DNA from 2 places in the Flavobacterium sp. H4147 genome. Region 1 is predicted to be linked to the other one. Evidence: riboswitches for the same ligand, from Rfam matches in the RefSeq annotation. Region 1 holds a riboswitch; the other holds the start of a gene.
The links. Region 1 has a riboswitch for S-adenosylmethionine ahead of P2W75_RS02520 (alpha/beta fold hydrolase). Riboswitches for the same ligand answer to the same signal wherever they lie in the genome.

Region 1 (15,464 bases):
TTTCTGATTGCTCTGCTCTTAAACCTGTAATCCAGACTGCATTTCCTGCCAAAGCTTTTCTTAAGGGAACTACTTTTCGAATAAAACAGCACTCTTTTCTGTTTTCAACCGAATCGTAAAAACTGTTTGGTCCTTTTGTTTGAAGCAGATTTTCTACTGATGCCGCTTCTGGGAAATAAACTTCAATTTGTTTTTTGTATTTCTTTAAAGTTCTATGGAAAACATCGTAAGTTTCCTGAAATAATCTTCCTGTATCTAAAGTAAAAACCTTAATTGGAATATCATTTTTGAAGACAAAGTCAGTAATTACCTGATCTTCCTGCCCAAATGAAGTTGAAAAAGTAACCTGATTTGGATATCTTTCTGCTAAAAAACTCAAAGTTTCTTCAAGGGAAAAATCTTTAGTTTTTTCTAATAAATCTTGTACAATACTCGCACTCATAATCTCTTTCTTTCTAAAATTATTTTTTACAATAATTTAGACAATGTTTTTAAACTCAATATTATAATTAGAACTCCAACTGCAACCATCATTGGTTTTCTTTTGATTTTATTCACCAAATAAGCTGCTAATGGCGCCGAAATAACTCCTCCTAAAATTAATCCGATGATTACCTGCCAGCCGTGGATTCCTCCAAAAAGCATGAAAGTAATACCGCTTGCAAATGAAATCGCAAACTCAGCTGCGTTTACAGAACCAATGGTATATCTTGGATTTCTTCCTCTTCCTAATAATGTTGAAGTCACAATTGGCCCCCAGCCACCTCCTCCAATAGAATCCATAAAACCTCCAAAAACAGCCAAAACGCCTAATTTTTTAGTCTTCTTTTTTACAATGCTTTTTCTTAATGCCTTTTTGATAATTACAACCGCCAGAATAATCATGTAAACCGCAATAAATGGCTTAATAATATCTCCATCAATAACATCCGACAACAAATAAGCTCCTGTGATTGAACCTAAAACTCCCGGAATCAGCAAATGTTTTACCAGTTTTTTATTGATATTTCCAAAACGGTGATGCGAAAGTGCCGATGCTCCTGTTGTAAACATTTCCGAAACGTGAACCGCTGTACTGCTCACTACTGGTGGAACTCCATAAGCCAATAAAAATGAGGTTGAAGTCGCTCCGTAACCCATTCCTAAAGTTCCGTCAACTAATTGAGCGAAAACTCCAATAGCAAAAAATACTAAGAACTCTTCATTAAAACCATTTACAAATCCATCCCACGTAAATTCAGCGTGATGATTGTATATTAATACAGATAATAAACTTACTAGCAAAACGACAGGTATGACAACCCACAAATTTCCTTTTGAAAAAGCATTAGACTTGATCGCAGTGTTGTTCAATTTAAGTTCATTTTCCATATTTCTTAAGATTTTTTATTCTTAAAAATCTATTATCCTATCGGCTTAGTAGATTACTTTGCAAATGTACTATATATTTTGAAATATCAAAACAATATATTTAGTTTTTTACAGAAGCTATCTTACTATAAACCAAGACAAAAGAAATTTAATAAAGGATTAATAATTTATTTAACAAATTAGGCGCTGCTTCGTTAGATTATAACAGCGTACTTTAATTTTGTGATTTGTAAAAATACACATTTAATCTCTATAAAATCCATAGGATAATTATAAAATTGTTATTATTTTAGCTCCAAATTTTTATTATGGATTTTCAGATTGGTCTTGTAATTGCAGGTTTAACTGTGGGCTTTATTGTTGGATTAACAGGTGTTGGCGGAGGCTCTTTAATGACTCCAATTTTATTATATTTTGGTATTTCTCCAACAACCGCAGTGGGCACAGACTTACTTTATGCTGCTTTTACCAAAGCGGGAGGCGTATTTGTACATAACAAAAAAGGAAACATTAACTGGAAAATTACCGGATGGCTTACCTTAGGAAGTGTTCCCGCTGCTTTATTGACTTTATGGATATTAAACAGTATTAAAACCGATATTGAAACTATAAATCGTGTAATAAAATATAGTTTAGGCTGGGCATTATTGTTTACCTCGATTGCCATTATATTCAAAAATAAAATTTTAGTCTTTTCTCAAAAACATGCTGGAGATAAATTTCATAAAGAAAGCAAAACTCAAAACATGCTCACTATTGGAATAGGAATTTTATTAGGGGCAACTGTAACTTTAACTTCTATTGGAGCTGGAGCATTAGGAACGGTAACTTTATTTTTCCTCTATCCGCTTTTACCAACACCACGTTTAGTAGGAACTGAAATTGCACATGCTGTTCCTCTAACTTTAGTTGCCGGAATTGGACATGCTTCTATGGGAAATCTAGATTTAGTATTACTAGTGCAATTATTAATGGGATCACTTCCTGGAATCTATATCGGAAGTATGTTAAGTGGAAAAGTGCCGGATCAATTCCTTAGAAATGCGATTGCTGTAATGCTTTTCATGGCAGGATATAAATTGATCTTTTAAGATAAATTTTAAAATCAAGTTATATAAGTTCACTTAACAAGCTTTGCGCAAAGTCTAAAATGAACTTATATAACTTTTATGGTTTATTTTTTTAGAATGCTATATCTGCTAAAGAATTACTTTCTAATATTTTAAGTGTATTATCACGAACTTCTGTCATTAAACGTCGTGCCGCACAGGTCGATTCATCATCGCAGTCATCACATCTTTCGTAGAAATTATGACTTGCACAAGGCAGTAATGCGATTGGCCCCTCTAGAATACGATAGACTTTCGCCATACTGATGTCTTTTGGATCTTTGATTAAATAATATCCTCCGCCTTTGCCTTTTTTTGCACCAAGAAATCCAGAGTTTCTTAAAAGCAATAAAATGCTTTCCAAAAATTTAATCGAAATGTGTTCACTCTTCGCAATTTCGGCTATTTGCACAGGTTCATTATTTTCCCGTCTAGCCAGATAAGTTAAGGCTTTAATTCCGTATTTTGTTTTCTTTGAAAGCACTATTTTTATGTTTTAGATTGAAGACTGCAAATTCTAGATTTTCCTAAAACAAACAGCTTCATATTTTTCTGCAACAAAAATAGGATTTTTAAATGAGAAAAATAACAGTAGAATAGTTAAATTCTACTAAATCCATCAAATTACTTCGTTATTTCCGATTAAATTGAATTCGTGAAAGACTTTAACTTCTTCTTCTAATTCTTTTTTATTCACTACATAAGTGTCCGAAATTGAATCATGCCAGCCTCTTCCTGAATTTCCTAAAAACGAAAGTCCGTCGAAGGGAATTATTCGGCTGAAGCTTCTTTTCAAAATATCTGCAAAATCAGGTTTAACACCATTTTCATCTACAACAATGGTTCCTGTTATTAATTTGCCTAAAGATCTGCCAAAAATACCTTCTGTTACAGCATAGTAAACTATTGTGATTAGAATAAAAATCAATCTTCCTTCTAAATCCCCAATATTGTCTAACCAAACAAAAATTCCATGTAATTCAAAAAGACTTCCAATTAATCCTAAAATAACACCTAACACAAATAATAAGGCAAGTACCATAATATTATCCAGAAGGTAATTCAGAAATCGCTGCCCTTTTGAAGCCAATAATTTTTCATCAAGAATGTAAGTAGAGTTACTCATAGGTTGGTTTGGTTTAGTTAAATGATTTTGAATATGGTTTTAACAAAAATAGATTTTTTACCGAAACAACCATAAAAAAGAATGACGATTTTTAACAGTAAAATAATTACTATCAAAAATCGTCATTGTATAATTTAGAAATCTAAAATTTCAATTAAGAAAGTGCTTGTTTTAAATCGGCAATTACATCTTCTACTGTTTCTAAACCAACAGAAACACGAACTAAACCTTGCGTGATTCCAACTGCTAGTTGATCTTCTTCAGATAATTTGCTGTGTGTTGTAGAAGCCGGATGTGTAACAATTGTTCTGGTATCTCCAATATTTGCTGACAATGAACAAAGTTTAATACTGTTTAAGAATTTTCTTCCAGCTTCGATTCCGCCTTTTATTTCAAATGCAATAATATTTCCACCCGCTTTCATTTGTTTTTTGGCAATTTCATATTGCGGATGCGATTTCAAGAATGGATATTTTACACTGTTTACATTTGGATGGCTTTCTAAAAATTCAGCTACTTTTAAAGCATTTTCGCAGTGTCTATCCACACGAACAGCCAATGTTTCTAAACTTTTTGATAACACCCAAGCATTAAACGGCGCCAAAGCTGGTCCTGTATTTCTAGAAAATAAATAAATCTGTCTGATTAAATCAGCGTTTCCAACGGTTACACCACCAAGAACACGACCTTGTCCGTCGATTAATTTTGTAGCCGAGTGAATCACCAAATCCGCTCCAAATTTAATTGGCTGCTGTAAATAGGGTGTTGCAAAACAATTATCGATTATTAAAATCAAGTTGTGTTTTTTGGCTATATTTCCTAACAATTCTAAATCAATTACATCTACTCCAGGATTTGTTGGAGATTCAGCGTATAATATTTTGGTATTTGGTTTAATTAAGCTCTCTATTGTTTCTGGCTTATTAATTTCAAAATAAGAAGTTTCGATATTCCATTTTGGAAAATAAGTCATAAACAAAGCGTGAGTTGAACCAAAAACACTGCTCGCAGAAACAATATGATCTCCAGAATTTAATAACGCCGCGAAAGTAGAATATACTGCCGCCATACCCGTTGCAAAAGCATAACCCGATTCTGCACCTTCCATTTTGCAGATTTTATCGACAAATTCTGTTGTATTTGGATTGCTGAAACGGCTGTAAATATTTCTTTCTTTTTCTTCTGTAAATGAAGCTCTCATATCTTCGGCATCTTCAAAAACAAAGCTTGACGATAGGTACAAAGGCACCGAATGTTCTAAATATTGTGATCTTTCTAATTGTGTTCTAATGGCTTGTGTTTCAAAACCAAATTCTTCTGTATTCATTGTGTTGTTTTTGTGTTTTTGTTCTTTTTCGTTTTAAGTTTAACGTTTCAAGTTTTTACTTTGCGTTAAAATTCAAACAGATATAGAGTTATTATGTTCATCTTAAAAATTATCTGATTGACTCATTTTACAAATTGAACAATTCTCAAATTGACTCATTTTCTAATTATTACAAAGCTTCTTTATTTAAAACTACTTTGTATTTAATGGTTGCTGTTGGTTCAACCGTTTTGGCAACTGAACAGTATTTCTCGAAAGAAAGCTGTGCTGCTTTTTTTGCTTTTTCCGGATTGATTTCTCCTTCTAAATAGAAAACCACATCGATTTCTTTAAAGGGTTTTGCTTCTCCAACTTGAACACGAAGTCCTTCAACCTCAGCATCAAATGAAGTGATTTCCTGACGCTGTTTTTTCAAAATTGAAATCATATCGATAGCACTGCATCCTGCCACTCCCATTAGTACTAATTCCATTGGACTTGCACCTAAATCGCTTCCGCCAAATTCGGCTCTGCTGTCAACGTCAACTACGTGTCCGCGTTCATTTTTTACTTTGAAATGAAATGCGTCATTTACTCTGTTTAAAGTTACTTTCATTGTGTTGTTATTTTTTTTGTTTTTTATTCTTGTCATTGCAAGATCACCAATCTAAAATCAAAAATCTGCAATCTAAAATTCAATTATCCTTTATCAGATAATCTTAAAATATCTCCGAAAACGCCTCTCGCTGTAACAGCAGAACCTGCACCAGCTCCTTGAATAACGATTGGACGATCTCCGTAAGATTCTGTGTAAATTTCGAAGAATGAATCAGAACCTTTTAATCCGCCAAGAGCTGTGTCTGATGGAACCGAAACTAATTTCACTTCTAAATTTCCTTTGTCATTCTGTAAATCTCCAGACAATTCACCAATGTATCTCAACACGTGATTTGGCTGTTGTTCTGCTTTTATTTTTGCATAAATTGGATCAAATTCTTTCAATTTTGTCAAGAAATCGGCTGCGCTTCCTTCACGCAAGTGGTCTGGAATTAAATTCTGAATTGAGATTTCTTCAAATTCATTTTGCAAGTCTAATTCTCTAGCTAAAATTAATAATTTTCTACCAACATCATTTCCGCATAAATCTTCACGCGGATCTGGTTCTGTATATCCGTTATCAATTGCTTCTTGTAAAATTTTACTAAACGGAGCATCTTTCGCAGAGAAATTATTGAATAAATAACTTAATGTTCCAGAGAAAACGCCTTTAATTTTAGTGATGTTTTCACCTGAAAGATGCAGTAATTTAATGGTGTCAATTAATGGCAATCCTGCTCCAACATTGGTTTCGTATAAATAATTCTTTTGATTTTCCGCCAATGCTTTTCTCAATTCTTTGTAAAAACCATACGTTAACGTATTGGCTACTTTATTTGAAGAGATCAAATCGAAACTGCTTTCTACAAGCGGAATGTAGTTTTCTACAAAAGAAGCACTTGCTGTATTATCTACTGCAATTAAATTTTCTAAATGATGTTCATTAGCATAAGCTATAATATCCTGAATCGTGTATGGCTCGCCTTTGGTTTCAATATCGGTTTTCCAGTTATTATTTACACCGTGTCTGTTTAAAAGCAATTTTTTAGAATTGGCAATCGCAAATACATTCAGCTTAATATCTTTTCGTTTTTCGATTGATGAAGCCGATTCTAAAATTTGGTTAATCAAAGTTCCGCCTACTAAACCGTGTCCGAAAATAGCAATGTTGATTTTTTTAGAAACCCCAAAAATCTCTCCGTGAATTACGTTTAAAGCTTTCGTGAGTTCTTCTTTTTTAACCACCAAACTCACGTTTTTACCCGTAACGGTATTGTTGAATAAAATTGGAACAATTTTGTTTTTAATTAAAGCTGTATACGGTTTGTGGAAAGTACTTAAGTCCTGACCAATGATTGAAATTACAGACACATTATCAGTTACGGTAATCTGATTTACGTCTTTAGAATAAAAGTCGTTTTCGAATTCTTTTTCCAATTCGACCATTGCCAATGTTGCTTTGTCTTTGGCCACAACCAATCCGATTCCTCTTTCTGAAGAACCTTGCGAAATAATGCTTACACTGATGTTGTGATCGCCCATTACTTTGAAGATTCGGGCATCAACTCCGGCTTTCCCTAGTAATCCGCGTCCTTCAAGATTTACCAGTGATACATTTTCTAAAACCGAAAGTGTCTTGATTCCTTCTTTTTGAGAATTTGAAGTAATTAAAGTTCCGTGGTTTTCGTGATTGAAGGTGTTTAAAATACGCAGTGGAATATTCTTTTCTAATAACGGAATAATGGTTTTTGCATGCAGAATAGTGGCTCCAAAATTAGCCAGCTCATTTGCTTCGTTAAATGATAAGAATTCGATTTTTTTAGCATCTGCTACTAAATCTGGGTTTGCTGTGTAAATTCCGTCAACGTGCGTGAAATTTTGAAGCTCTTCTGCATCCAAATAGTTCGCAATTAACGAAGCGGTGTAATTGCTTCCGTTTCTTCCTAAAGTAGTTGTGTCGTTGTTGTTGTTAGATCCAATGAAACCTGTTACGATATTCACCGTTTCTCCGTTATGAAGCTTGAAATAATTAATAACGTTTTTCTTAGAAAGTTGTTCTAAAGGCTGCGCATCACCAAATTTAGAGTCTGTTTTTAAAAGTTCTCTTGTATCTACGAAATTGGCAGGAATTCCTTTTTCAACTAAAATAGAAGTCAATAATTTCGCCGAAAGCAATTCTCCTTTTGATAAAATCTGATCTTTGATTTTATTGCTGTAATCTCCAATCAGACTTACTCCTTCAAAAAGTTTGTCTAAAACATTGAATTCTTCTGATAAATCAACTTGCGGATAATCGGAAGCTTGATATGCTTTAAAACTTTCCAAAAGAGGTTTGTAGTTTCCGTTTTTAGCGGCAATTCTTAGTATATCTTCTAGTTCATCTGTTGCATTTCCGCGGGCAGAAACGACTACGGCAATTCTTTCGCCTTGATTTACTTTATCTGAAATGATTGAAATTACTTTGTTAAGTCCTTCTCCGTTTGATAATGATTTACCTCCAAATTTTAATATTTTCATTTTATTTTGCTATTGTTTCTGCCTTAAAAATATCGGCAAGTAAATGATCTAATTGTTTGTACTCTATTAAAAAAGCGTCATGTCCGTGAACCGAATCTATTTCGCTGTATGAAACATTGTTTTTAAACTTCTTTAATTCATTATAAGTTTCCAGATTTTCTTTTGGTGTAAAAAATAAATCTGAGTTGATTGCAATAATATGTATTGCGGCATTTGATTTGGAAATTAATGTCTCGAAATCCTCACTATTTCGAGTTATATCGATTGTTTTCAGCAATTGGTTCATCAATTTATAAGAAGCGAGCTGATAACGTTTCTGCAGCTTGTTTCCGTGATGTGCGAGCCAGCTTTCGATATTAAAAATCAAAAGATCCTGATTGATGGTTCGTTGAAATTTTTCTTTGAAAGATTCTGGAGAACGGTAACACAGCATAGCGTGAATTCTGGCATCTTCGATTGGTTTTGATGAATTGTTCAGAATCTGTTCTTGCAGGAAACAATTGGCAATCATCCAGTCGGTCGATTTCCAGTCGGTTGCAATTGGAATTAAGTGTTCGGTGATATTTGGCGCCAAAGCTAGAATTTCCCAAGCTACTCCACCGCCAACAGAGCCGCCGATTATAGCAAATACCTGTTCGATTTGTAACGCTTCAAGACCTTGCAGAAAGATTCTAGCAATGTCTCGTGTTTTAAAATCCAGATAGTTTTCAATGATAAAAGAATCATTGCCGTTGCCTGGAACATTAAAGGCTAGAATGGTAAATTTATGGGTATCTATTGTTTTACCATCACCAATTAAATCGCTCCACCAACCATTCTCTCCAGTTACTTGTGCATTTCCTGTTAAAGCATGGTTTACCAGAACAATTGGGGCAGAATGCAACGGCTGGCCAGAAAGTGTAAAACTTAAAGGCAGCGATGGATAAACTGCACCACTTTCGGTGATGAAATTTTGAATTATAATGGGACTTGGTATATTTTCCAATTTCAAATCTTTTTTATTTTTGATTTGTATGTGGAAATATTAGAAAGAAAGTCTAGAGTGAAACTAGAAAAATTCTTGTTGTTATCTTTCCACGTTTGGGCGTGGTAGAATGCAGCACCTTCTTCGAATTAACGAAGGGTTGCTAAGGATTCATCGGGTCTAATCCCTCCTCCTTTCTTTATAACATTTCAATACGTTTTTGAACTTAACGGTGCAAATTAACTACTAATTTCTTAAACAAACAAATTTTATCGAAACTGATTCTTCAATTTCTTAGATATAATTCAATCAGAAACTATTGTACGCACAAAATTACCGAACGTTATGCCCAGTAATGTTATGCAGGTTTTTAACCTAATTTATGGTTCTTTTTCAACTTAGATGAAAAGCGTTTCATTTTCTTTTGAGTACATCAAAAACGTTAATGAATTTGGCAGGTTTTTCACCAATTTTTTATCCGTTTCTGTTATTCCAAAACTTGGATGGATTAATTCATTTGTTGGCGGCGGATTATTTCTTTCGTTTTTCCTGTTTCTGAATGTTGAAAGTTTTTTTCTTAGGAAGTTTATTGCACTCATGATATTTAAGTTTAAGTCAGTTATTATTATTTTATAATCTTTATTTTTTCTTTAATTCTTTGTTACTGTAACCAAAATGAATAAAAAAACCCTTTTGGATTTTTAATACCAAAAGGGTCTAAGTTTTTATGGAACTTATATATACTTTTAGTATCAACAGACGCATACACAAATACGTGCGACATTGAACATCTTGTTCATCTGAAGGGACTTATTCATTTGCGATTTGACTGTTATTTTAAAAAAATCTTGCATTTATTACTTTTTATAAACTTCCCGAATTGATTATTTTACCGAAAGTGTTTTATTCATTGTTAACAAACTATTCTCTGTTTTTAACAATTTTTTAGTTTGTCTTACAAATGTGCGAATATTTTTCGAATATTCCAAGTTATAAAAGCCCAATTTTTCTAAAATAACGTTAAAAAACAGCTTTTTACCGCTAAAAAACATCTTACAAAATTTATTTTTGAATAAACGAAGGTTTTGTCTTACAAAAATTAACTGACTTTCTGTTTCAATCTTTCAAAGAACTACTAATATTAGAGCCACTTAAAGCCAGACAGCTTCTTTATTTTTAATTTTTTCGGCTACTTTTAAAATATCCGCTATAACTCCTCTTGCAATTGCTTGTCGGCTTGCCGCAGCACTTTGAATGACTATTGGAGTATTTGCATACGATTTGGTATAAATTTCAAAAATAGAATCAGAACCTTTCAATTGTCCAATTGCGGAAGTAACAGGTTCCGAAATCAATTTGACTTCAAGTGTGTTTTTCTCCACATCAAATTCGCCTACATATCGCAATACATGATTTTCTGCTTGTGTGATTTTGGCGATTTTAAAAGATTTGTCGATTGCTTCTTTATTTAGAATGCCATTTTTTTCTAAATGTTCTTCTTTTATAAGCGGATGGATTTTTATATCTGAAAATTCAAATTCTTTGCCTATTTCACGGGTAAGAATCAATAATTTCTTTGCGGTGTCATTTCCAGACAAATCTTCTTTAAAAGTAGATCGCATTAATCCTAGGAGACTAGCATCTTTTAAAACAGATGAAAAGGAGTTTTCTTCAGCCGAAAAACGATTAAAAACATAACTTAGATTATCTGAAAAGACGCCTCTTATTTTTGTTATTTTCTCGCCAGAGAAATACAAATCTCTTAAAGTTTGTAAAACCGGAATTCCGGTATCGACAGAGGTTTCATATAAAAACTCTTTATCATGCTTTTTGAGATTTTCTCTAAGCTTTTTATAAAGATCGATTGGAAGCGTATTGGCTTTTTTATTTACGGCAACAATATTAAATCCGTTTTCGATTAAAGTATTGTAATGTCCAATCAGTTCATCACTTGCAGTTGCATCGACTGCAATTAAATTTTCGAATTCATTTTCTTTGGCAAATTCGATAATATCTTCTACCCTAAAAGGAACGGCCAATTGTCGAAAATTGGTTTCCCAGGAATATCCAACACCTTCTTTCTCGAAAAAGGCAACTGTTGAATTGGTAATTATTGGAAAGTGAAAATCAACATTTCTACTCTGAAGAAAAAACTCTTGGCTTTCGATAATCTGATTGATTAAAGTGCTTCCAATATTACCAATTCCAAAAAGGATAATATTTATTTTTAGTTTTGACATAATTTTAATTTTTATATAAGTTCATTTAAATCAACGTTTATATTGAACCTGCCATGTTAGCGAGTAAACGCGGTGCGTTTCTAACTATATGGTTTATTTTATATCGATAGTCTTTTCATAAAAAATCACCCTTAGCAGAACTCACGCTGCTAAAGGCAATTTTTCAAACAAAAAACAAAAAAACCTAATTTTTATTAATGCTGTATTGCGATTGGGTTACGCTTTCAAAAACGGCTTGCAAATCGGCAATTAAATCTTCAACATCTTCTATTCCAACAGAAAGTCGGATTAAATCTTTCGAAACTCCTGTTGACAATTGTTCTTCTTCAGACAATTGCTGATGAGTGGTACTGGCTGGGTGGATAATCAGCGATTTGGTATCGCCAATATTGGCTAACAGCGAAAATAATCGTGTTTCATCTACAACTTTTTTGGCAGCATCAAATCCTCCTTTCAAACCAAAAGTTATGATTCCGCTTTGTCCTTCTGGAAGATATTTCTGAGCCAAATCATAATATTTATTGGTTTTCAAACCTGGATAGTTTACCCAAACCACCTCATCTTGCTGTTCTAACCATTCGGCTAATGCCAAAGCATTTTCACTGTGTTTTTTAATTCGGATTGACAGTGTTTCTAATCCCTGAATAATCTGAAAGGCGTTAAAAGGACTCAGAGCTGATCCGAAATCACGCAGTCCTTCAATTCTTGCTTTTGCAATAAAAGCGGCATTACCTAAAGCTTCGTGATACACTAATCCATGATATCCGGCAGAAGGTTCTGTAAATTCAGGGAATTTCCCGTTTGCCCAGTCAAAATTTCCAGCGTCAATGATTACACCGCCTAATGAAGTTCCGTTTCCGGCAATATATTTAGTTAAGGAATGAATTACAATATCGGCACCGTATTTAATTGGGTTTAATAAATAAGGTGTCGCAACTGTATTATCTACTATAAACGGCACTTTGAATGCTTTGGCTTCTGCCGAAATTCCTTTTAAGTCTAATACGTCTAATTTTGGATTCCCCAGAGATTCTACAAAGAAGGCTCTTGTGTTTTCTTTGGCGGCTTTGGTAAAGTTTTCTGGATTAGAAGGATCTACAAAAGTGGTTGTAATTCCTAATCGTGGCAGTGTTACACTTAATAAATTATAAGTTCCGCCGTATAAACTGTTAGATGCAACAATATGATCGCCAGCTCTAAGTAAAGTCAATAAAGTAGTCGCAATTGCAGATGCTCCAGATGCTGTAACTACAGCTCCAATTCCGCCTTCTAGTGCCGCCAAACGCTGTTCAAGGATATCATTTGTTGGATTGTTTAATCTTGTGTAGATAAAACCAGCTTCGGCTAATCCGAATAAATTAGCCGCATGATCTGCGCTATTAAATACGTATGATGACGTTTGGTAAATTGGTACTGCTCTTGTTCCTCCGTTTTTCGTTACATCATGTCCTGCGTGTAATGCGTTTGTTGCAAATTTTTGTGTACTCATGATTTCTTAGTTTTTTAGGTATTGTTAATACTATTATATATTGTAAATGAATTTTAGAATTGGTTTAAGCAAAAAAGTCTTCGCCTTCTTCTTCCAGATAATATAGTTGAAAGAGTAATGATTTCTGATTTTTTAAATCTTGTTCTTGATGCAGTCTTGCCACTTCTCTTGTAATATTTTCTGATTTTGTATTGTTGTTTTGAGAATCGTTTCTCAATAAATATTCTACTGCTATTGAATTTAATGTTTTCATGATCTTAATTTTAAATATTGAAATTAAAAAAGCCCTTTCGGATGGCTACCAAAAGGGCTTATAGTGTAACTATAACTAAAGATTTGTATCTTTTTACTTTTGGCAACAGCAAATTGGGATGCACATCTGCATCATTCTACAACACATCATATTTCCTTTTGCTATTGTTTTCATTTTATTTAAAATTGATTTTTTATTTTTAAACTCGACTAATTCGATAGAGTAAATGTAATAAGTATTTTTTTAACGACCAAATAAAAATTTAATATTTTCAATTATTTTTTTTCAACCTTTATAAAATCAAGGATTTGACTTAGCATTGTGATTAAGTTTAGCCACAGATTAAAAGATTACAATGATTTTAAATCAATGCTAATTCGTCTAACCCTTTCAATCTGTGGCTTAGTTTTTTTTAGTAGATTAAAATTTAAAGCTCAAACGGGCAAATCCAAATCTTCCGTTTAGTCCAAACTGCGAGACTGCTCTAGAATACGCAAATTGATTAGCGTTGCTTAAATCAGTACTTGGCGCAGGAGATAAAGTTGGAGTTGTATTGGTAAAGGCTGGCGTTGCCGGATTATTTCTATCTGGGTAAACATCTCCTATATTATTAAATCCAATTGTAGCTCTAAAATGTTCGTTGATTTGATATCCTAATGATAAATCGGTTACTAGTTTTGCGCTGTATTCTGGGTGTTCGTATACTGAAGCTGATCCGTCTAAATTTACATCTGTCGCTCCTGGATCAGTTACTTTACCAAAATAGCTGTTTCTTAAATAGATATCCAGTTTTTTAATACTGAAAGTAGTCATTAAATTAGCTTTTAATTTTGGAATAGCTTCTTCTAAATAAATGCGGCTAGATTCTGGGAAGAATGAATATCTAAATGGTTCTCCCCCAGCATCGATAATTGATTGCGGCACATTTAAATCTCCGACTCTTTTGGTTTCATTATAACTTAAAGCCAAATCGTTTTTAATTGCAAAATCTTGAATAACGTCGTATTTCTGAGAAATTACCAAATCTATTCCTTTTGTTTCAGAGTCAATTCCGTTTGTCCAGAAAGAAGCCCTTTCAACTCCTTTTAAATCAAACGCCTGCTGAAACAAGGTTAATGCATCTTTTTGTTCTTGCGATGTTGCAGCTGCAATCTGCGCATCTGTTGGTCTTGCATATTGTCCTGACAATACAATTCTATCGTTGATTCTTGTAAAGTAAGCATCAGTTGCAATAGTTATGTTGGCTTCTGGAATTTTAAAAGTAAATCCTGTACTGATACTTTTTGATTTTTCTGGCCTTAAGTTTTCTACACCAATACTTTTTGCTGCTTGAGAATCATTTGTAAAATATCCCACTTGATATGGTGATCCGTTGATGAATTGTGTCGAGCTTGATTCAAAATATTTTTGTTGTAATGAAGGCGCTCTAAAACCTGTTTGCCCAGAAATTCTCCAGTTAATGTTGTTAGTTAATTTTAAAAGAGAAGCTAATTTAAAGGTAACTGTACTTCCAAAATCTGAATAGTTTTCATAACGCGCTGCTCCATCTATAAGCCAGTTTTCAGTAGCATTCAATTCTAGATCGATATAAGCAGCTCCACTTTTTCTGTCTTTTTCTTTAGCATCTGATGGCTGAAATCCTGAAAATCCCTGCGCTCCCGCTCCACGTTTGTTTCCGAAAAAGTCAGTAACAATTAAAGGTGAATTACTTGGCAGAATTCCTGAAACTAAACTTCCATTTACATCATATAATCCATAAGAAGCTTCTTCTCCTGCTTTTATCTGATAGTTTTCATATCTGAATTCTCCACCAAATGCAATGTTTAAACCAGATAAAACATCTACCTTTTTACTGAAATCTAAATTAGTTGTGCTTTGCAAAAAGGAAACTTTTCCAGCATCAAAACTCGTTGGAGAATTTACTCCTAAAGTAGCATTGATGGTATTGTTTACATCATATTGAAAAGAGTTTGTTCCAAGATTTGTACTTAAATCAGTATCAAACCCAAACAATTGTGTATTCACTCCAACTGCTGCAGAGGCATCTAAAATTTTAGATTCTATTTCTGGTAAAAATCCGTTTTGATACACTTGCGTGAAAGTTCCTGAACCATTTGGAAGTCTATTAAAAGCATATGATTTACCATTTCTATAAGATACACCTCCAAAAGAATATAAAGATGTATTTTCCGTTAATGGGTATTTAGCATTATAATACGCTTGTCCCGAAGCCAGTTCTGACTGTCCCACACTCATATTATAGTCTCTTCTTTCCTGACCTCTATAGGCTAATTCATTATTCGTTACATCAAAATTCAAAGCGGTCTGCATTTGCGCAATTGTCGTGGCAGAAGAAATGGCATTTTGCTGTGCTGGAGTAAAATAACTTACCTGCGGTGCATATTGCTGCAATGAACTGATAATTTGTGCCGAGTTTGAAGTGTTATTGATATTGCTAAACAACGAATTGATTTCAACTCCATTTTGTGCTG
Region 2 (15,464 bases), on a different contig from region 1:
TACAAGTTTTACAAACAAGGACAACAAATCATTTGAAAAGTACTTTCAAAATATAAGTAAAAGATTAAAAAATCGAGAAAAAGAAAACTTCAACGATGAATTGGATCGTTTAGATATCGTTATTGTTGTCAATATGATGTTAACTGGTTTTGATGCAAAAAAAGTAAATACACTTTATGTAGATAAAAACCTGAAACAACATGGTTTGATTCAAGCATTTTCGCGAACAAATAGAATATTAGGTGAGCAGAAGTCACAGGGAAATATTTTAGCTTTTAGAAATCTAAAAAAAGCTACAGACGATGCGATCACTTTGTTTTCTAATAAAGAAGCCATTGAAGTAGTAACAATGCCAGCTTATGAAGATATTGCTAAGAAATTTGATGAAGCTTTAAAGGATTTACGAGAAATCACTCCAACGTATCAAGATGTAAATGATCTTGAAAGTGAGGAAGACGAAGCTCTATTTGTACAAGCTTTTAGAAAATTAATGCGTGCGATGAATGTCTTGCAATCTTACGCAGATTTTGATTGGGATGACTTATTAATTGATGAAGAAGAATATAATAATTATAAAGGCAAATATTTAGATTTATATCAAAAGGTAAAACAAGACAATCAAAAACAAAAAACGTCTATACTTGATGATATAGATTTTGAATTAGAATTAATTCATAGAGATAAAGTTAATGTTGCATATATTTTAAAATTATTAGCGCAATTAAAACAAACAAAAACTTCTAGTGCTGCTAATGCTAAAAGAAAAGCTATTATTGATTTGTTAAGTGGCGATATCAATTTAAGAAGCAAGAGAGAGTTAATCCAAAAGTTTATAGATGAAAATATGCCTTTTATAAAAGATGGCGATTCGATTGAAGATGAATTTGAGAAGTTTTGGAAAGACCAGAAAGTTTTAGCTTTAGGAAAAATATGTGATGAAGAACATTTGGATAAAGCACAATTTAAAGCTTTAATTGATGCTTACATATATAGCGGAAGGGAGCCAATAAAAGATGAAGTTTTTCAATGTCTTGATAATAGACCTAGCATTCTTCAAGCTAGAGTTATTGGAGATAGGATTATCACTAAGATGAAAGAATATGTTGAAGTTTTTGTTAAAGGAATGATCGCTTAGGAAATTATTATACTTTGTTTCAATTGCATTAACATGTTTTAAGAAATAATCCTTATAATTATAAATAAAAAAACAAAACCCTCAATCAAAAAAATGATCAAGGGTTTCAAAAATTTCAAACCAAAAAACAATCTTACTCCACATCCAAATAAGGACACAAAATCTCGGCTAGTTCATTGAGCCAGTAAAAACTGTTTTCTAGTTTTAGTATTTCTTGCTGAAGGGTTTCGTTTTCACGAATAATACCTAGAGCAAGAACAAAATTTACTTGTCGTAATGCTTTTGCCATTTGTTCGGGCGATACGGTTTGATTGAAGAAATTGGTTAGCCTGATTTCGGCTTCTTTGGAAAGATTTGTTACGCTCATAATCTTAACGTTTAGGGATATAAAACCCGTGTAGCTAAGGTGTCCTACGCCGTTAAGAGCGTTGCAGTTGTTTCCAATACCGCCACCATACCACACGGGCAAAAGTTTTTCTAAGTTCATTATCTTAACGTTTAGGGACGTAAAGATATCAAAAAATATTTTAAAAAATAAGAAAAATATTACTTTTTAAATGTTGTTTCTAAATCAAATTTCCACAAAACTTCTAATGAAAATGTATGTCCTAGCCCAGATGGGAGCGGCATCCTTTTGTGCCGTTGTTCGGCATAAAAGATATAGCGGACAGCTGGAAACAGCTCCTAAAAAACAATACGAATATATGAAATGAAAATGTAAGCTTCAATACTTAAAGCGGTATACTCGATGATACCTCTAAAAAAGCAATGTGTTTTGCGATTTAACTTTGCCTTGTTAATTTAAAAACACAGAAAAATGAACAATTTAAAAGATAAAGTTGCAGTAATAACAGGCGGAAACAGCGGTATTGGTTATGCTACAGCAAAAGAATTAAAAGAACAAGGCGCTAAAGTTATCATTACCGGAAGACGAAAAGAAGCTATTGAAAAAGCGGCTCAGGAATTGGGAGTGACGTTAGTTACAGCAGATCAATCGAGTGTTTTGGATATTGAAAATCTGGTTTCGAAAGTAAAAGAAGATTTCGGAGCCGTTGATATTCTTTTTATCAATGCCGGAATTGCCGGTTTGGGAACAATTGAGCAAACTTCGGAGGAATTGTACGACAGTATTATGAATGTCAATCTGCGTGGGGCGTATTTTACTTTAAGCAAATTTATTCCGGTTTTGAAAGACGGTGCTTCGGTAGTGTTTTTGTCTTCAAATACTGCTAGTATGCCGGGGCCGGGATCTTCGGTGTATTCGGCTAGTAAAACGGCTTTGAATTCGGTTATGAAATCGGCAGCGTTGGAATTAGCGCCACGAAAAATCAGAGTGAATTCGGTTAGTCCGGGACCAACAGAAACCGAAGTGATGAAAAAAGTCGGTTTAGATGAATCTACCGTAAAAGGTATTATGGAGGTTGTAGTCGAAAAAGTTCCGCTAAAAGAAATGGGCAAAGCCGAAGATGTAGCCAAAATGGTTTCCTATTTAAGCACTGATGCCGCAAAATTCATCACTGGAGCCGATTTTATTATGGATGGGGGAATGGTTTTGGCTTAATTGTGAATTGTGAATTGTGAATTGTAAATGGTGAAATGTAAAATGTAAATGTATACTGTGATTTAACCGCAAAGCACGCTAGGATTTACGCAAGGTTCGCAAGGTTTGTTTTTCAAAGCTTTGCGAACTTTGCGTTTTTACTAAGTCTTGCAGCAAAACATCTTAGTATTCTCTGTGGTAAAATTAATCGCATTTCAAACTCATAACTCATAACTCATAATTCATAATTCATAATTCATAATTCATAATTCATAACTTATAACTTCTCTGATGTCCATTTCATCCAGAAGTTTGTCCACTTGGGCTATTTTCTCATTTCGTAGGAAGCATTCTCGATATACTTTTGACTCAGAAATTAACTGATAACAAATTTTAAATCAAAAGAATATGGAAACTAAAAAACAAAAAACCTGGATTATTATCGCAATTGTCATTTTAGGAATCATCGCCTTTTTAATTCCGAATCAAATCGCTGCACAAACGGGAATAAAACGCACTGATTTACAAAAACACGATTTAAGTATTACGGGTCGTGAAACGGTGCAGGCGAAAATTGATTTTGAAGGACATTCGGCTTTTGGGAAGCACTTTCATCCAGGCGAAGAGATTATCTATGTGCTTGAAGGTTCATTACAATACGAAGTGGAAGGACAAGCTCCGGTAACTCTTAAAGCAGGTGAAGTGTTATTTATTCCGGCTGGTGTAGTTCACTCGGCTAGAAATAATACAAGTTTAAAAGCTTCGGAACTGGCAACTTATATTGTAGAAAAAGGAAAACCTGTTTTAACTTTAGTAAAGTAGTTTCAAGTTTGAGGTTGCGAATGGTTTAACCGCAAAGTGCGCAAAGTTTTTTAAGCATATAGCTTCGCGTCCTTTGCGTTTTACAAAAGCATTAAATAAAATCTTAGCGTGCTTTGCGGTTATAACAATTTACAATTAACCATTTACAATTCACAATTAAAAGATTGTCCATTTCAACCTAAACTTTGTCCGCTTCACCTTTTTTCTACTTTAAAAACAACAACTGTCAAGATACCTTTGACGAAGAAATTAACTGATAATCAACTCATCAAAAAATAAAATTATGAAAACGCTATTAAATAGTACAAACAGAATTACAACAAAATTGGTTTTAATCGCAGCTCTTTTTATGAATGTGGCTTTAACCAATGCACAAGCTTCAAAACAAACTATTGAAGTAAACCCTTCACTTGGAACTTTAAAACAAATCAATGCCGGATTATTAAATGTAGGCTATACAGAGGCAGGTCCTTCAAACGGAACTCCGGTTATTCTGCTTCACGGATGGCCTTATGATATTCACAGCTATAACGAAGTGGTTCCAATTTTGGTTGCAAAAGGATATCATGTTTTTACGCCTTATTTAAGAGGATTCGGAACAACAACTTTTCTTTCTGAAGCTACTTTCAGAAACGGACAGCAGGCCGCATTAGCAAGTGATATTATCGCTTTTATGGATGCATTGAAAATAGATAAAGCCGTAATTGGCGGTTTCGACTGGGGAGCCAGAACAGCGGTTGTAGTAGCTGCACTTTGGCCGGAACGTGTAAAAGGTCTGGTATCAGTAAGTGGTTATTTAGTCGTAAATCTGGAGGCAAATTTAAAACCGCTTCCTCCAACAGCTGAGTTAGGCTGGTGGTACCAATATTACTTCGCAACCGAAAGAGGAAAACAGGGTTACACTCAAAACACTTACGATTTCAATAAACTAATCTGGAAAATCGCTTCTCCGTTATGGAATTTTGACAAAGCAACTTACGACCAAACCGCTCAGTCTTTCAACAATCCGGATCATGTGGCAATCGTAATTCACAATTACAGATGGAGACAATCTCTGGAAGCTGGAGAATCTAAATACGACAACTTAGAAAAACGTCTTTCTGTTAAACCGGAAATTAAAGTTCCAACGATTACAATAGGAAGTGATTTTGACGGTGCTTTCGCAGATGGAAAAGTTTACGCCAATAAATTCACAGGAAAATACGAACACAGAATCTTAAAAGGAATTGGGCACAACGTTCCGCAGGAAGATCCAAAAGCATTTGCACAAGCAATTATTGACGTAGCTGGCTTTAAAAATTAAAAATTGAGAATTAAAAATTAAATTCCAAAAAGAGCGAAGCGATTTTTAAAAATCTAAAATCTAAAATCTAAAATCTAAAATCTAAAATTATCATGAGCACAAAAGTATTATACACAGGAAAAACACACACCACAGGCGGTAGAGAAGGAGCTTCTCAAAGTTCAGACGAACAATTAAATATCAAATTAAGCGCACCGGGATCATCACGTCCGGGAACAAATCCAGAACAGTTATTTGCTGCAGGATGGTCGGCTTGTTTTATTGGAGCATTAGGAATCGCCGCTTCAAAATTGGGAGTTAAACTTCCGTCAGAAACAGCTGTAGACGCAGAAATAGATTTATGTGTAACAGAAGGTGAATATTCATTGCAGGCACGTTTAAACATCAGTCTTCCGGGAATTGACCGCGAAACGGCAGAAGCTTTAGCAGCACAGGCACACCAAACCTGTCCGTATTCTAAAGCTACGAGAGGAAATATTTATGTAGATATTAATATCATATAAAGTTATAAGTTATAGGTTAGGGGTTATGAGTTGTTGAAACCTAATTCTTAACCTTTAACTCCTAACCAATAACCTTTAACTTCAAAATGAAATGAAAAATATAGTTACCACTTTTATAATGCTGTTTCTTTTAATGGGAAACACCATTTTCGCACAAAGCAATTCAGATAAAAAAGGGTTTGCCCTTTTAGAATTATATACATCAGAAGGCTGTTCGAGCTGTCCGCCAGCTGATGAATTGTCTGGAAGAATTCAGAATGAATTAAAAGACAAGAATGTTTATGTATTGGCTTATCACGTAGATTATTGGGACAAACAAGGCTGGAAAGATATTTTCAGTAATGCCGATTATACGAAAAGACAATACGATTATGCTAAATTCATGGGAAAAGATCCTATTTACACACCTCAGGTTATCATTAACGGAAAAATAGATTATGTAGGTTCTCAGGAAACAAGTCTGCGAAACGGAATCAAATCGGCACTTGTCAAACCTGCTTCTGCTTCTTTGAGTTTAGAAACGTATCAAATTGATAATAACCTTTCAGTAAACTATAGTGTAGAAGGGACTTCAAAAAACAGTCGTTTGTTTATTGCTGTGGTTCAAAAAGAAGCCAAAAGCAATATAAAAAGAGGAGAAAATGCCAATCGTGTTTTAACGCATTATCAAATCGTTCGTCAGTTGCAATCAGTTGATTTGAATAAAGTGAAAAAAGGAACAGCAACAGTTCGTCTGCCTAAAAATTTCAATACACAGGATTTCGAAATTATTGGTTTTGTACAGGATATGAATTCAGGAGCTGTTTTAGGTGTAAAACGTGCTTAAGGTTTTGTTCTATATTGATGAAGCTTCATTAATTTTTAACACATAGAGACATAGTTTTGCTTTGCGTAAAAAGAAATTTCATTTGTTTAAATAAACAATAGCTATGTGTTTTTAAGTCAGAAATAAAAAATCAGCATTTATCAGCTTTAATCTTTTTAATCTGCGTGAAATAATTTTTTCACAACAAAACATTTTTGAAAAAACAGACAACATTTGTTTGAGTAAACATAGCTATGTGTAAAAACTAGTTTTTTCTTTGACCTAATTCTTAAAGTAAAAAAAAAAACTATGTTTCTATGTGTTTAAAAAATAAATATCAGCTAAATCTGCATAACTCTTTTGCAATCTGCGTGAAATAATTTTTTCAAAACAAAATACTTTTTGAAAAGACAGATAAGATTTGTTTTGAGTACACATAGCTATGTGTAAAAACTAGTTTTTTCTCTAATCTAATTCTTAAAGCAAAAAACTATGTTTCTATGTGTTTAAAAAAAATAAAAATCAGCTGAATCAGCCTGAAATAATTTTTTCAAAATAAACCTATCTTTGACCAACAGGATAACCAAACAAATACAATTATGGAAAAAGCAAAACGCTTTCAGGTTTCGCTCAAAGTCATTTGGGGAAGCTCTATCGCTCTGGCGGTAATGGCTTCAATACCCAAATTATTTGATGCCGATTCTACGCCTGGAGACCTTATTATAAACTCTTCGATTACACTGCTGTTTTCTCTTTTTATTTGGTATTACAACATTTATAGTTTACCAAAATTTTCATCACAACGAACTAACAAAAGCCTTTTTAACTGGAAATTGCTGTTGAGTGTTTTGTTGGGAATTCTGCTGATGGTAATTCTGGTAATTGCGCATCAAGAACTTTTTCAGGTGTCAAAAATGGATGCGCCCATAATGTTCGAACTCCGCGGTGTTTTGATCAACCTCATTGTGTATATGTTCCTGCATCTTCTGTTTCAAAACTACCAGACACAGCAAATGGGAGTAGAACTGGAACGCACCAAAGCTTTAAATTTGGGAGCGCAGTACGAATTATTGAAACAGCAGGTAAATCCGCATTTTTTATTTAACAGTTTGAATACGTTGAAATCGATGGTGGATATGCAGGACCCGCAGAGTTCTGATTTTATCCTGAAATTATCTGATTTTTATCGTTTTACATTAGAAAGCCGAAAACTGGATTTGATTTCTTTAAAAGAAGAACTTCAAATTTTAGATTCGTATGTATATCTGCTGAAAGCGCGTTTTGAAGACGGATTTGATGTTATAAAAGAAATTGATCCAAAGCAGTACGATTCGGCAATTCCGCCTTTTTCGCTTCAGTTATTGATTGAGAACTGTATTAAACACAATGTTGTTTCGCTCGATAAACCTCTGCATATAAAATTATATACCGAAAATGAATTTCTGGTGATCGAAAATCCAATTCAGCTCAAACGAGGTACTTTGTCAACCGGAGTTGGTTTGGACAATATCAACCAGCGATTTCTGCATTTGGTTAACAAGGAAATTGAAATAGATAAAACGGAAACCCTTTTTAAAGTTAAAATACCCCTGATTTATGACTATCGTAATAATTGAAGATGAAGTAAAAACGGCCAAAGCACTTGGCCAGCTTATTATAAGTATCAGACCCGACGTTCAGATTGTATCTTATATTCAGAGTATCGACGGCGCTGTGAGTTATCTTTTAGAAAACGATCAGCCCGATTTGATTTTTATGGATATTCAGCTTGCAGACGGATTATGCTTTGAGATTTTCAAAAATGTTGAGGTTTTATCTCCGGTTATTTTCTGCACCGCTTTTGACGATTATGCTATCGAAGCTTTTAAATCAAACGGAATTGATTACGTTTTGAAACCGTTTTCAAGAGAAAGCATTTCGCAGGCAATTAAAAAGACGGGAGAGTTGAAGAACTTCTTCCAAAGAAATAAAAAAATGATGCCTGATTTTGATTATCTCTTAACCCGAACAGGCGAAAATACAGGAAAAAGCAGTTTTCTGGTTTTCAAAAACAATAAATACCAAACGATTCAGACAGAAAACATTGCGTTTTTCTTCATTAAAAATGAAACTCCGACAATCATGACTTTTGATAAGACCGAATATCAAATTGCACAGTCATTAGATGAGGTTCATAAATTATTATCTCCTATTCAGTTTTTCAGACTCAACAGACAATATCTGGTAAATTTCTCAGCCATAAGAGAAGCAGAACATTACTTTTCAAGAAAATTAATCATCAAATTAACCATTCCAACCGAAGAAAAATTATTGGTAGGAAAGGAAAAAACAACGGCATTTTTAAGCTGGCTGGAGAATAGGTAATTTTTTTTATCAATGCAGTTTTTTGACTCAGTAATCAGTGTCAATTTTTCCAGATTTGTCTTTAGTTATAACAAAACTATCTCGTAAAGACGTAAATACTTTACGAGATTTGTTTCATGTTTATTTTTAAAGATCTGCTTATTTTTTCATTTAAACCTTTCTTAGCTTTTTATTTCTCGTCCTTCGAATTGAGAATGTAGGTAACGCTGTATAATCTTCTAAACATAGCATACGTTACGCTAACCATAACAAAAGCAATAATAGCATCTATTGTTGCACCAAAACCTAAAACAGCTAGTTTTGAAAAGAAAGCAAATATGATGTCAAAAAATATTCCGGCAAATACCCATTCTTTCAAGCGTAATAATCGGTTTGGAATTAAAAGCGTAATAACTCCCGAAATTTTCATAACACCCAGAATGTAAATAAAGTGCGCTGGATATCCTAATAGCTGTGTAATTTCCCACACCAGTTTGTTGGTTGTCAATTCAAAAAATCCGCTGGCACCAAACCATAAAGAAGTTAAAATAATTCCTGTCCAATAAATAATTTTTGTTGTTTTTGCATTCATGATTTTAAATTTTTAAGTTGTTAAACAGGACAAAATTGCGTCAATGGCGATCGATTTCATATCATAAATTAGGTGAAACGGACAAATCGATTTCTGAAATAGACAATCTGTAAGTTCATCTGATTTAATAACTTTACAGAACTAAAACATTTTTATTTTAAGGATGGAAGCCAAAGCCATTTTACAAGAACATATTTCGAAAACCGTATCACTCACACAAGAAGAGTTTGATTACTTTTATTCTCATTTTAAACCCTTGTCTTTCAAAAAAGGTCAGACTATTATTGGCGTAGGAGATAAAGTAAACCATGAATATTTTGTAATTTCAGGCTGTTTGAAAACCTTCTTTATTAATGACGAAATCAAAATGTACATTCTTCAGTTTGCTATGCCAACCTGGTGGGCTTCTGATTATAATGCACTCTACAATCAAACTCCGGCTTCTATAAATGTAGATTGCATTACCGATGCTGAGGTTTTGTGTCTTTCCAGCGAAGACCGCGAAAAACTCTGCGCTGAGTTTCACCAGATAGAACATTTCTTCCGCTGGAGAACCAATAAAGGTTATATCGCTTCTCAAAAACGACTTTTATCCTTTATGAATAATAATGTCAAAACCCGTTACGAAGAACTTTTGGCCTTATATCCACAATTATACAATCTCGTTCCCAAACATTTAATTGCCGCTTATTTAGGCGTTTCCAGAGAAACTTTAAGCAGACTTCATAATTCGTAGTTTTTTGCACAGATTATTAAGATTAAAATGATTTTGTTTCACGCAGATTTGGCTGCTTTAAGCTGATTAAACAAAAAGTGATTAATCTCGCAAAAGCTTAAAGTATAAGCTCTCGCAGATTTTGCAGATTGAGCTGATAATTTGTGTCTGTATAAATCTGCAAAATCTGCGTGAAACAAAAAAATACGCAAAACAGTAATCTGTTCAATCTGCAAAATTGTGAGAGACCAAAACAGCTGATATAAAAACCCCTGCAGCTTTGTCCCTTTAGACCTTTGCCACTCAAAAAAAAGAATGTGATCTACATCACGTAACCAATTTTGACAACCGCCGTTCCTTTGTATTGTACTTTTAAATACAATAAAAATGGAAACAATAAATTATACTATCGTAAGCTCAGAAAGCAGAATCGATTGGATCGGGAGAAAAGTAACCGGCGCACATAATGGTACAATTGGTATCAAAAATGGAAATTTCATCTTTAGTGATGGAAAAATAAAAGGAGGAAATGTGGTAATCGATACAACCTCAATCAAAATCTTAGATATAAGTGATGCTGCAGCTAATGCACAGTTTGCCGGACATCTTGCTTCTGATGATTTTTTCTCAATAGAAAAATTCCCAACCGCATCTTTTGAAATTCTAAATGTAAAAGAACTTTTAAATGGTAATTTTTATCTGGAAGGAAATCTGACTATAAAAGATATCACGCATCCTGCCGGATTTGAAGTATCACTGCAAAACCACTCAAACACTGCAGCTTTATCAGGAAAACTGGTAATTGACCGTACGCTTTACGACATCAAATTCAGATCTGGAAACTTCTTTAAAGATCTGGGAGACACTTTAATCTACAACGACTTTGAACTTGATTTTACAATCAATGCCGAAGCTTTTTTTTCTGGACAATCTCAAAACTAAGATCATGCCTTACGTAAAACTAGAACTGACCCGCGAAGGCGTTACCCGCGAGCAGAAACAGCAGTTAATAAGCGGTATTACCAATTTAATTACCGAAGTATTAAACAAAGACCCGCATTTAACCCATATTGTAATTCAGGAAATCGAACTCGACGATTGGGGGTATGCAGGCGAACAAGTATCAGTATTAAGAGAAAAAGGCATTACAGCCGATAAAAAATAAAACATCATGAAAAAACAAACTATAATCGTAACCGGAGCCGCTTCGGGAATTGGAAAAGGAATCGCAAAATATTTTTTAGAAAAAGGACATAACGTAGTTATCAATTCATTGAATGAAGATACTTTGGAGAAAGCTTTCGCCGAATTAGGAGCAGGAGATAATCTGGCTATGTCTGCAGGAGATGTAAGCCAAAAAGCAACCGGCGAAAAACTGGCGGCAATTGCAATTCAAAAATTCGGTTCTATCGATGTATTAATCAATAATGCCGGAATTTTCGAAAGCAAACCTTTTCTGGAAGTTGATGAAGCTTATTTGGATAAGTTTTTAAAAACAAATCTAAAAGGAACTTATTTTACAACTCAGTCCGTTATACCGCAAATGTTACAACAAAAAGACGGTGTGGTAATCAATATTGGAACACCACTTGTAAATCACGGTTTAGGCGGATGGCCGGCTACAGCTCCCATTGCGAGTAAAGGCGCTATCCATGCTTTAACCATTCAGTTAGCGGCCGAATTTGGAAAACAAAATATCCGTGTAAATACTGTTGCGCCGGGCGTAATTCGCACGCCAATGCATGGTGACAATGCCGATTCCAATGCAGGACTTCATTTGCTAAACCGAGTAGGGGAGATTGATGATGTTGCCGAAATGGTGTATACCGTTGCCACAAGCAATTTTATTACCGGAACAATTATCAATGTCGATGGCGGAAAAGGTGCCGGACACAATTTAAACTAAGTTGAAAACTATTTTAATAACAGCTTTTATGCTCTGGAGTTTTCAGGGCATAAAAGCTCAAAATACAAGTACAATGGAAAATCAGGAAGCGGTAAAAGTAATTACCAACGCAATAGAAAACTATTATTTTAAAGGAATTTATGAAGGTGATGAAATGCTCTTGGGAAGCATTTTTCAGCCCGGAACTTTCCTTTTCGGAGATGTCAAAAATCAGCCTTACTTTAAAACAGTTGATTTGTATTTGGATGGTGTTAAAAACCGACAAAGTCCTAAAGATTCCGGTAAACCTTTTAAAGGTGAAATTATTGATATACGAGTAGTCAATTCTATCGCTGTAGCGGAATTAAATGTTAAAATGTACGACTTTAATTATCGGGATTTTTTATCTTTCCATAAGATAAACGGACAATGGCTTATCGTAAATAAAATGCTCACAGACGTAAGCAATAACTAAAAATCTTCACTCATGTGGTACAATACAAAAGCATCGGAACTATTAGGAATCGATTATCCAATTCTTCAGGGACCTTTTGGCGGTAATCTATCAACAGTTGAGCTGACAGCAGCGGTTTCTAACGCTGGCGGATTGGGCGGTTACGGAGCCTACACCAATACACCGCAGGAAATTTTTGAAATTGATAAACAAATAAAAACGGCAACTCATAAACCGTATAATATTAACCTTTGGGTTTCAGACCACGATATTCCACAGTCAGGTTTAACAGATGAACAGTTCGATAAAACGGCGGCTTTATTCAAACCTTATTATGATGAAGCTGAAATTCCGTTACCAGAAAAACCAGCCCCTTTTCAATCCCGATTTGAAAACCAATTACAGGTAATTTTAGACATTCGTCCAAAAGTTTTCAGTTTTATGTTTGGCGTGCCTTCAGCTGATGTTTTAGAACAATGCCGTAGATCTGGAATTGTAACAGTAGGAGCGGCAACTACCTTAGACGAAGCTATATTTTTAGACAATGCCGGAGTGGATATGATTATAGCGTCTGGTTTTGAAGCTGGCGGACATCGTCCTTCTTTTTTAACTGATGCAGAATCATCTGTAACAGGAACTTTTGTATTACTGCAGTTAATGCGCGAAAAAATAAAAACGCCATTTATTGCAGCCGGCGGTATCGCAGACGGAAAAGGAATTGCAGCAGCTTTAACACTAGGCGCAAGTGCAGCACAGATTGGAACGGCTTTTTTAGCAACTGATGAATCAAACGCTTTGCCTATTCACAAAGAGATGTTGTTTTCTGATGCTGCCAAATATACCACTTTATCACGAGCTTATACAGGAAGACTCGGGCGTGGTTTAACCAGCCGTGTCTCCAAACAAATGACAGGAAAAGAATTCGGATATTTACCTTTCCCGCTTCAAACTACATTTATTGCACCGTTACGAAAAGCGGCAATCGAACAGCAGAAATGGGACATGATTTTATTTTGGGGCGGTCAGATTTCGCCAATTTTAAAACATACTAAAGCTGCTGCCTTGATGAATGCTTTGATTGAAGAAACAACAGCTCATTTTGCAGGATTGAAATCATAAACTTGAATTGTAAATTTTAACAAGACAAACTCATTTCGGTTATGAAATGAGTTTTTTTTACTATCATACAAAATCAAATTGGCTCATTATATTGAGGTTGATACATGATTTACATTATAAAATGATGAAATTCTCAAATTTATATTTTTGTATAATTGCTTTAATTATAGGTGTTTGGATTCTTTTAATCAATCTCTTTTCAATAAAAATAAAAAAAACTTATTTTAAACTTGACTAATTCGGTAGAATTAATATATATTTGTATCGCAGAAAAATTATATAATGATACTTATCCAGAAAGACTGAGGGAATAGGCCCAGTGAAGTCTTAGCAACCTGTTGCCGAATAAGGTGCTAAATCCTTCCGCTGCATGCGGACAGATAAGAAAGATTTTTTCAGAAAATCTGTTTAAGATCATCGATATTAAAAATGTATTAAAATGAAAACAGAATCGACTTTGTACGCAGGATACGAACTTTTAAATTTAATTTTCGAAGAAAATAGTCTGGCGGTTTTCCGAATGCGAAAGCACTAATTTTTACTTAGATTTTCTTTTTTAATATCATACGCTGATGGCTTTTTGACATTAGCCCGAAATCCTTTTGTCTAATCTAAAACTAAAAATAAAATGAAAAAAATACTATTAGGTTTTGCTTTATTTCTTGGAGCTTTTCAAACTCAGGCTCAAGAAAACAATTTACAATTAAAAGGAACAGTTGCCGACACTGTAGTACAATATGTTTACCTGCAAAAATTTCACAATAAAATGTTTACCACGATTGATTCGGTAAAAGTAAAAGACGGAAATTTTAGTTTTAAAACAAAAGTAAAAACGCCAGAATTGTATGGATTAAGCGTCAATACAGAAAGTTCGCCATTGTATATTTTCCTTGAGAAAGACCCGATCACAGTAAAATTAAGTCCGAAGAAATATTATACTGCTTCTGTGGTTGAAGGTTCGGCTTCTCAAGATTTGTTCGAAACCTATAAAAAAACCAAAGATGTTGAAATCAGCAAATTCATAATAGAAAATCCAAAATCTATTGTTTCGGCTTATGTGCTGTATAGAAACTGGTCGTATCGATTATCTCCAGAGCAGATTACACAAAATATTGCTCTATTAGACAAAAGCCTTCAAAACATTACTTATGTGAAAGAACTAAAAGAACTGGTTACCGTTTTAGACGGATTAGCTGTTGGTAAAAAAGCCCCTGATTTTACTGCCAATGATCCTGATGGAAAACCAGTTCGCCTTTATGACAATTTAAAAGGATATACTTTGGTCGATTTTTGGGCTTCTTGGTGCGGGCCATGCCGAAAAGAGAATCCGAATATTGTGGCAGCCTACAAAGAATTTCATGATAAAGGATTCAATATTGTGGCAATTTCATTGGATAAAAAGAAAGAAAATTGGGTTAAAGGAATTCAAGACGATAATTTAACATGGACACACGTTTCTGATTTGCTTTTCTGGAATAGCGCTGTTGCTAAATTATATGGTGTGCGAGCAATTCCTGGCAATTATTTAATTGATCCTAAAGGAGTAATCGTCGCCAAAAACCTGCATGGAGAAGAATTACAATCTACATTAAAAAGTCTTTTGGAGAATAAAATTTAAAACCAATCCAAAAGAAATAACGACAATACAATTTAGTTAATTAAAAATGATAAGGATATGAATGCTATTGAGCCAACAACAAAACCAACAGAACCTGAGTGTTACTTTTCTAAGTTTAGAGAAAACACCGTAGGAATTAACCATACTTTCGAATCGGTTTACGGAGAGCAAAATCTAGTGTATGCAGACTGGGTTGCCAGCGGAAGGTTATACGCCCCGATCGAAGATATAATGCTTAATAAAATTGGTCCAATGATTGCCAATACGCATTCACTTTCAAGTCAAACAGGAAAAACATCTACACATGCCTATCAGCATGCGAGAGACATTATTAAAAAGTCGGTTAATGCCAGCGAATCAGATGTTTTGGTAACAACTGGAAGCGGAATGACAGCAGCGTTGTCTAAACTACAGCGTATCATGGCTCTTCGAACAAAATCAGAAGAAGACCGGCCTGTAGTTTTTATCACGCATATGGAACATCACTCTAATCAGGTTTCGTGGTATGAAACCAATGCTGAAGTAGTCATTCTTCCTCCTGATGAAAACAATTTGGTTGATCCAAAAGTTCTTTCGGAGGAAATTAAAAAATATGCTGGCAGAAGTATAAAAATCGGTTCGTTTACGGCT

Region 2: linked by a shared signal. The riboswitch ahead of P2W75_RS15370 (TlpA disulfide reductase family protein) and the one ahead of P2W75_RS02520 (alpha/beta fold hydrolase) in region 1 are both predicted to bind S-adenosylmethionine.

The regions. Positions count from the first base shown of each region.
Region 1 covers NZ_JARKNB010000001.1:577,947-593,410, forward strand. Annotated here, with positions in the region: gene P2W75_RS02480 (phosphoadenylyl-sulfate reductase) at 1-442, opposite strand, end outside; gene P2W75_RS02485 (sulfite exporter TauE/SafE family protein) at 469-1,371, opposite strand; gene P2W75_RS02490 (sulfite exporter TauE/SafE family protein) at 1,680-2,462, shown strand; gene P2W75_RS02495 (Rrf2 family transcriptional regulator) at 2,554-2,964, opposite strand; gene P2W75_RS02500 (RDD family protein) at 3,100-3,606, opposite strand; gene P2W75_RS02505 (PLP-dependent aspartate aminotransferase family protein) at 3,761-4,933, opposite strand; gene P2W75_RS02510 (OsmC family protein) at 5,103-5,528, opposite strand; gene thrA (bifunctional aspartate kinase/homoserine dehydrogenase I) at 5,612-8,026, opposite strand; gene P2W75_RS02520 (alpha/beta fold hydrolase) at 8,028-9,017, opposite strand; SAM riboswitch class I at 9,090-9,198, opposite strand; gene P2W75_RS02525 (hypothetical protein) at 9,389-9,589, opposite strand; gene P2W75_RS02530 (aspartate kinase) at 10,142-11,230, opposite strand; gene P2W75_RS02535 (O-acetylhomoserine aminocarboxypropyltransferase/cysteine synthase family protein) at 11,415-12,719, opposite strand; gene P2W75_RS02540 (hypothetical protein) at 12,784-12,972, opposite strand; gene P2W75_RS02545 (TonB-dependent siderophore receptor) at 13,393-15,464, opposite strand, start outside.
Region 2 covers NZ_JARKNB010000003.1:259,589-275,052, reverse strand. Annotated here, with positions in the region: gene P2W75_RS15450 (type I restriction endonuclease subunit R) at 1-1,135, shown strand, start outside; gene P2W75_RS15445 (hypothetical protein) at 1,269-1,622, opposite strand; gene P2W75_RS15440 (SDR family NAD(P)-dependent oxidoreductase) at 1,953-2,696, shown strand; gene P2W75_RS15435 (cupin domain-containing protein) at 3,084-3,497, shown strand; gene P2W75_RS15430 (alpha/beta fold hydrolase) at 3,781-4,800, shown strand; gene P2W75_RS15425 (organic hydroperoxide resistance protein) at 4,893-5,303, shown strand; gene P2W75_RS15420 (thioredoxin family protein) at 5,395-6,129, shown strand; gene P2W75_RS15415 (sensor histidine kinase) at 6,708-7,724, shown strand; gene P2W75_RS15410 (LytTR family DNA-binding domain-containing protein) at 7,705-8,472, shown strand; gene P2W75_RS15405 (DoxX family protein) at 8,642-9,043, opposite strand; gene P2W75_RS15400 (Crp/Fnr family transcriptional regulator) at 9,207-9,779, shown strand; gene P2W75_RS15395 (YceI family protein) at 10,146-10,700, shown strand; gene P2W75_RS15390 (4-oxalocrotonate tautomerase family protein) at 10,705-10,923, shown strand; gene P2W75_RS15385 (SDR family NAD(P)-dependent oxidoreductase) at 10,930-11,664, shown strand; gene P2W75_RS15380 (nuclear transport factor 2 family protein) at 11,738-12,118, shown strand; gene P2W75_RS15375 (nitronate monooxygenase family protein) at 12,131-13,216, shown strand; SAM riboswitch class I at 13,503-13,603, shown strand; gene P2W75_RS15370 (TlpA disulfide reductase family protein) at 13,845-14,834, shown strand; gene P2W75_RS15365 (aminotransferase class V-fold PLP-dependent enzyme) at 14,892-15,464, shown strand, end outside.